2 regions of the Streptomyces sp. NPDC088794 genome follow, and region 1 is predicted to be linked to the other one. Evidence: riboswitches for the same ligand, from Rfam matches in the RefSeq annotation. Region 1 holds a riboswitch; the other holds the start of a gene.
The links. A riboswitch is a leader RNA that binds a small molecule or an ion and turns the genes downstream of it on or off. The one in region 1 is predicted to bind glycine.

Region 1 (3,405 bases):
CGGCGTTGGTCCCGTGCGCGGACGACGGAATCAGACACACGGTCCGCTGCTCGTCCCCGTTGGCACGGTGATATCCACGTACGGCGAGCAGCCCGGCCAGCTCCCCCTGCGACCCGGCGTTGGGCTGCAGCGACACCTTGTCGTACCCGGTGACCTCGGCGAGCCGCTCTTCCAGCTCACGGATGAGCGTCAGATAGCCCTGCGCCTGCTCGGCGGGCGCGAAGGGATGCAACTGCCCGAACTCGGGCCAGGTGACCGGCTCCATCTCCGTGGTGGCGTTGAGCTTCATCGTGCAGGAGCCCAGCGGGATCATGCCGCGGTCGAGCGCGTAGTCACGGTCGGCCAGCTTGCGCAGGTAGCGCAGCATCGCCGTCTCGGAACGGTGCTCCTGGAAGACGGGGTGGACCAGGAACTCGTCGCTCCGCAGAAGCGCCTGCGGAATGGTCTCCCCGGCGACCGCGTCCAGCGCGTCCACGTCCCCCGCGACCCCGAACGCGGCCCACACGGAACGCAGTTGGGCCCGCGCGGTTGTCTCGTCACAGGCGATCGACACGTGATCGGCGTCGACCGGGTACAGGTTGACCCCGTTGTCCCGCGCGGCGGCGACGACCTCGGCGGCCCGCCCTTCCACGCGCACGGTAAGGGTGTCGAAGTAAGCCCCGTGCACGACCTCGACACCACCGGCCCTGAGCCCCTCGGCCAGGATCGTGGCGTACCGATGCGTGCGCCGCGCGATCACCCGCAGGCCCTCAGGCCCGTGGTAGACGGCGTACATACCGGCCATGACGGCGAGCAGCACCTGCGCGGTACAGATGTTGCTGGTGGCCTTCTCCCGACGGATGTGCTGCTCACGCGTCTGCAGCGCGAGCCGGTAGGCCTTGTGCCCGTCGGCGTCCACGGACACACCCACGAGCCGCCCGGGCAGGCTCCGCGCGAACTTCTCGTGCACGGCCATGTAGCCCGCGTGCGGCCCGCCGAAGCCCATCGGCACACCGAACCGCTGCGTCGTACCGACGGCGATGTCCGCTCCCAGCTCACCGGGCGACTTCAGCAGTGTCAGCGCCAGCAGATCGGCGGCGACGGTGACGAGCGCACCGAGCCCGTGCGCCTGGTCGATCAACGGCTTGATGTCCCGTACGACACCGGAGGCGCCGGGGTACTGGACGAGAACGCCGTTGATCTCCCGCTCCGCGACCTCGGCCGGGATGCCGTCGGCGAGGTCGGCGACCACGACCTCCACGCCGGCCGGCTCGGCCCGCGTCTGGATCACGGCGATGGTCTGCGGCAACGCGTCCGCGTCGACCAGGAACAGACCCTTCTTGTTCTTGCCCATCCGCCGGGACAGCGCCACGGCCTCGGCGGCGGCGGTGCCCTCGTCGAGCAGCGAGGCACCGGAGGTGGGCAGCCCGGTCAGGTCGGCGACCATGGTCTGGAAGTTGAGCAGAGCCTCAAGGCGACCCTGCGAGATCTCCGGCTGGTACGGCGTGTAGGCCGTGTACCAGGCCGGGTTCTCCATCACGTTGCGCAGGATGACGGGCGGCGTGAAGGTCCCGTAGTACCCGAGGCCGACCATGGAGTCGAGCACCTGGTTCTGATCGGCGAGCGACCGCAGCTCGGCCAGCACCTCGGCCTCGGTGCGCGCACCGGGCAGGTCCAGGTCATCGGCGTTCTTGATCACATCCGGCACCGCGGCGGCGGTGAGCTCGTCCAGCGAGCCGTAGCCGACCTGCGCGAGCATCTTGGCCCGCGCCTCCTGGTCGGGCCCGATGTGGCGCTGCTCGAACGGGATTCCCGCTTCGAGCTCGGAGAGCGGAGTGCGATGGGCGGTCATTGCGGAGGCCTCCTGGTCGGTCACGACCTTCGAGGGGCACCACGGCACGGGTACCCCGACGGCCTCCCCCTCTGTCATCTCAACCTGAGAGCTTCACCGGGCATCCCGAAGGGGCCCGACTTTCACCGTCGGTGAGAGCGGAGGCCTTCGACACCCGCCCTGCTTTCCAGAGTGACCTCGTCCGTGCGGTACGTGGGCCTGAGAGATTCCGGGGAGGATTTGCTCCTTCGGCGCCTCCGATGATGTCTGGAGGACTCTCCCGCACGGGGTCAGCAGCCGCTGCCAGCCTACCAGCGGGCACACCGCACGGGCCTTCGAGTGGCCACCATCACCAATGTGCTCTTTTGTAGTGTTTACGAGTGCGTCGCGACCACGTGGAGGCCCCGTGCAGACCGACATCGATCCACGCAACCTGATCGGCCGCAAGGCGTTCGACCGCAACGGCACCAAGATCGGCACGATCGACGAGATCTACCTCGACGACGCGACCGGCGTGCCGGAGTGGGCCGCCATACGCACCGGCCTCTTCTCCCGCGACGCCTTCGTCCCCCTGGAACCCAGCGAACTGGTCGAAGGCACCCTCCACGTCCCCTTCGAACGCGCCCTCATCAAAGACGCCCCCGACTTCGGCGTAGGCCGCCACCTCTCCCCCCAACAAGAACTCCAGCTCTACCACCACTACGGCCTCGACACAGCACCCCCACCAACGTTCCCAGACAGAAACTTCGGCAAGCTGGCAGGCACAGAAGACGCAGACGCCTGAGCCGTCTGCCGACATCTACCCACTCCTTGCTCAACTTGCGCGCAGTCGTGCCGCTGAGGCGCCACCCACCCCACAGCCAGACGGCCCCACCCACCAGCCTCGCGGCAGGCGGCGGCGCGCCGCGCCCCCAAACCCACCTAGCCTGCGGGCAGTCGTGCCGCTGGGGCGGCACGGGTGGGCGCAGGCGGCACCCCGTCAGCGCCGGGCTGCGCGACCCACCCCCGCCCAGCCCCACCGACGGTCACGTCCGAACCCCGTCCACGGAAACCCCGGCCCCTCCGCCTCCGCCTCCCGAAACCAACGGCAACGGATCCGCCGGCTCCAACTCAAGGTCATCGACCCGAAACGTCCGCACCCTCCCCGGCTCAGACCCCGGCGTCTCAAACCGCACAGTCACCCGCCCAAGCCCACTCCCCTGCACCCACCCATGCCCAAATTCGGCATGCCGCACATCATGCCCCGAAGGCCACCGCCGCTCAGCAGCAACAATCACCTGCTCCTCAACCGCCTCCGCGTCCCCCTCCCCCACCTCAACCTCCACATCCGAGTACTCCACACCCACCCCACCCCCAACAACCGCCCCCGCTTCCGCTTCCGCCTCCGCCGCCTGCGCAAAAAGATCCTCCTGCGTGAAGTCGGCAAGCCCACTAACCCCCACCCCCAACAACCGCACCCCACCCGTCGTATCCACAGCCTCCAACAACCGCAAGGCAGCCTCCCGCACCACCCCAGGGTCATCCGTAGGCCCCCGCAAGGTCTCGGACCGAGTCAACGTGGAGAAGTCGTACCGCCGCACCTTCAACACGATGGT
Region 2 (3,405 bases), on a different contig from region 1:
CGCATATTGGCACAGCCCCGCGCCCCTGGGTACGTTCAGTGAACGGCTTGATAGAACGGCCTGACCTGTTGCCTCATCCACGTCGCCACCGGGTCGTCCGTCACGTCGAGGAGGACCAGGTTGACCGGCCACTGGGGTGGGGACTTGGCCAGGGCTCGGCCCAGGGCCTCCAGGGGAACGGCTCGTAGGTCGCCCTCCCATTCGGAGAGTTCCACGCCCACGAACATCACCGGGTCCGCCGTCTCGATCGCGGCGAGGCAGCGGCGGGCCGTGCGGATCACGGGAGTTGTCTCGAACTCGGCGGAGGCGGCGGCGAGGAAGTCGACCGGGTCGTCCTGCCAGTCCGGTTCGAAGAGGCGGACGCGGCCGCCGGAGGTGGGGCCGTCGAGGAGGGTGCGGCCGATGCGGCACAGCTCGGCGACGGCGGCCGGCGGGAGCGGGATCCCGACCATGCCGTCCGGGTTCACGGCGATGCCGACCTGCGGGGGCAGACCGCGGGCGAACTCGACGGCGGGCGCGATCGTGTACGACAGATGCGAGCCGACGACATGCCGGAACTGCTCCTCGGAGCTGAAGACCGGGACGTACGCCTGGCCCTCGATCTCCAGCGTGGGCAGGTCCAGCGGGCCGCTGTGCGGGCCGCCGCCGCTGGGCAGCGGGATCCAGAGGAAGCTGCGGCTGAGCACCTCGACGATCCGGCCGCCCGCCATGGGCACGCCGAGGGACGCCGACAGCACCTCCTCCAGCTCGTTGCCGGGCCATCCGCCGTGCGGATGGGGGTGCGCCTGCATGGGAAACTCCGCGGGGAGATCCGCTGGGAAGTCCATCTGTCCGACCGCCTGCTGTGAAGTACCGCTGTGGCAGCAAAGGCTAACGGGTACGGGGGCCCTGGCGGTGGGCTCGTGCGGCCGATCTCGCCCGGCGCACCGTCCGCGCAACGCACGGGCCGGGACGGCGGCCGGACCGTAGGGTCCCGGCGCGAGCCCGGTCCGGGCACCGCCCGCCGCGGGCCACTGCCGCCTCGGCACGGGTCGACGAGTGCGGCGGCCCCGGGGCGGCACGGCTCGACGGCGGCCCATCGGCGGCGGCACCTCAGCCCGTGAATCCGATCCTGCGCAGCACGTCCGCCGCGTCCCGGTCCAGGAGCACCGCCGAGCCGACGCCCTCGGGCAGGTCGCCGCGCTCCACGGAGCGGATCAGCCGGCCGGCCGCCGTGCGGTGGCGCAGGAAGGCGTAGCGGGAGACACCCCGGCCGCGGTCGCGCTGGCCCGCCAGGGCGGTGCGCGGGGGCACGTCGAGCAGGACCAGGTGCAGGATGCCGCCGCGGCGCCGGGCCTCGCGGGCCAGCCAGCCGCGCACCCAGGCCTGGGTGCCGCAGTCGTGCACGACGACGCCGGCGCCGGCGCGCAGGGCGCGGCCGAGACCGGCGTAGTGGGCGAGGCGGACCAGGGGGCGGTAGACGGCGTACGGCAGGAAGCGGGACGCCCGGGTGTCCCAGCGGTCGCGGGCGTCCTGGGAGTCGATGCGGATGCCCTTGACCGCGCGCCGCATCAGCGTGGACTTGCCGCTGCCCGGCAGGCCGGTGATCACCACCAGGTCGCGGGGGCCGAAGAGCAGGGCGTGCGGGCTGCGGCCCGAGCGGTCGCGCAGGTCGCGGACGACCGGGGCCGGCCGCTCGGCGCAGCGCTCGCGGGCGGGTGCCGGGGCCTGCTGGGGCAGCGCGACGGCCGAGGTCGCCGCGTACGCCGTGGTCCTTGTCACCGTGATCGTCCTCCCTGCCGGGTCAGGAAAGCTTCTCCCCACCGAATGTAAAGAGAAGGTAATCCACGGTGTCTCCCGGTTCCGTTCGGTTCCGGCCACAAGCCTGTTACAGAGCCTGTGCGATGATGTGCGCGCCAACTGCATACCGGCCGTTTGAATCCGCGCGGGAGAGTCCCCAGTCACCTGGGGCGCCGAAGGAGCAAGTCCCTCCCTTGAATCTCTCAGGCCCCGTTACCGCGCGGGCGAGGCACATCTGAAAAGCGGGCCCCCGGTGTTGCCGGTGGCCCCACCCAAGGTGCAAGTCATGTCCCGTGCGGTCATGACGAACCTCTCAGGTTCCGATGACAGATGGGGAGGAACGACCTCGCCGTCATGCCTTGGGAGACTCACGTCCGATGAGCAGCACCGAACCCCGTCACACCGCGCTCGATGCCCTGCATCGCTCGCTGGGCGCGACCATGACCGACTTCGCCGGCTGGGACATGCCGTTGCGCTACGGCTCCGAGCGCGACGAGCACCTCGCCGTACGCACGAAGGCCGGGCTCTTCGACCTCTCCCACATGGGGGAGATCACCGTCACCGGCCCGCAGGCGGACCGGCTCCTGAACTTCGCCCTCGTCGGCAACATCGCCTCCGTCGGCGTCGGCCGCGCCCGCTACACCATGATCTGCCGGGCCGACGGCGGCATCCTGGACGACCTGATCGTCTACCGCCTCGCGGAGACCGAGTTCATGGTCGTCGCCAACGCCTCCAACGCCCAGGTCGTGCTCGACGCGCTGACGGAACGTTCGGCCGGATTCGACGCCGAGGTGCGCGACGACCGGGACGCCTACGCGCTGATCGCCGTCCAGGGGCCGGAGTCCCCCGGCATCCTCAAGTCCCTCACGGACGCCGACCTCGACGGCCTGAAGTACTACGCCGGTCTGCCCGGCACGGTCGCCGGTGTCCCCGCCCTCATCGCCCGCACCGGCTACACCGGCGAGGACGGCTTCGAGCTGTTCGTGAAGCCCGAGCACGCGGTCGAGCTGTGGCAGGCGCTGACCAAGGCGGGCGAGGGCGTCGGCCTGATCCCCTGCGGTCTGTCCTGCCGGGACACGCTGCGCCTGGAGGCGGGCATGCCGCTGTACGGGCATGAGCTGAGCGCCTCGCTCACCCCCTTCGACGCCGGGCTCGGCCGGGTGGTGAAGTTCGAGAAGGAGGGCGACTTCGTGGGGCGCCAGGCGCTGCGCGAGGCCCTCGAGAACCTCAACCACGACGTACCGCGCGTCCTCGTCGGCCTGGTCGCCGAGGGCCGCCGTGTCCCCCGTGCCGGGTACGCCGTGGTCGCCGACGGCCAGGTGATCGGTGAGGTCACCTCAGGCGCCCCCTCCCCCACGCTGGGCAAGCCGATCGCGATGGCCTACGTCGACGCGGCCCACGCGGCTCCCGGCACGGCCGGGGTCGGCGTGGACACCCGGGGCAGCCACGAGCCGTACGAGGTCGTGGCGCTGCCGTTCTACAAGCGCCGGAAGTAACACTTTCCGCAGTGCTCCCCCGCACCTCTTCACCCTTCACCCACACTCCCCCGCGTACAGGAGAATCCAGGCCATGAGCAATCCCCAGCAGCTGCGCTACAGCAAGGAGCACGAGTGGCTGTCGGCCGCC

Region 2: another riboswitch for glycine. It lies ahead of gcvT (glycine cleavage system aminomethyltransferase GcvT); the one in region 1 lies ahead of gcvP (aminomethyl-transferring glycine dehydrogenase).

Annotation. Positions count from the first base shown of each region.
Region 1 is NZ_JBIVKB010000014.1:9,740-13,144, reverse strand. Features, by position in the region: gene gcvP (aminomethyl-transferring glycine dehydrogenase) at 1-1,831, opposite strand, end outside; glycine riboswitch at 2,008-2,103, opposite strand; gene ACIP6U_RS33200 (PRC-barrel domain-containing protein) at 2,217-2,594, shown strand; gene ACIP6U_RS33195 (DNA polymerase IV) at 2,836-3,405, opposite strand, start outside.
Region 2 is NZ_JBIVKB010000010.1:49,336-52,740, reverse strand. Features, by position in the region: gene ACIP6U_RS26445 (enhanced serine sensitivity protein SseB) at 36-827, opposite strand; gene ACIP6U_RS26440 (AAA family ATPase) at 1,093-1,767, opposite strand; glycine riboswitch at 1,916-2,008, shown strand; gene gcvT (glycine cleavage system aminomethyltransferase GcvT) at 2,157-3,275, shown strand; gene gcvH (glycine cleavage system protein GcvH) at 3,349-3,405, shown strand, end outside.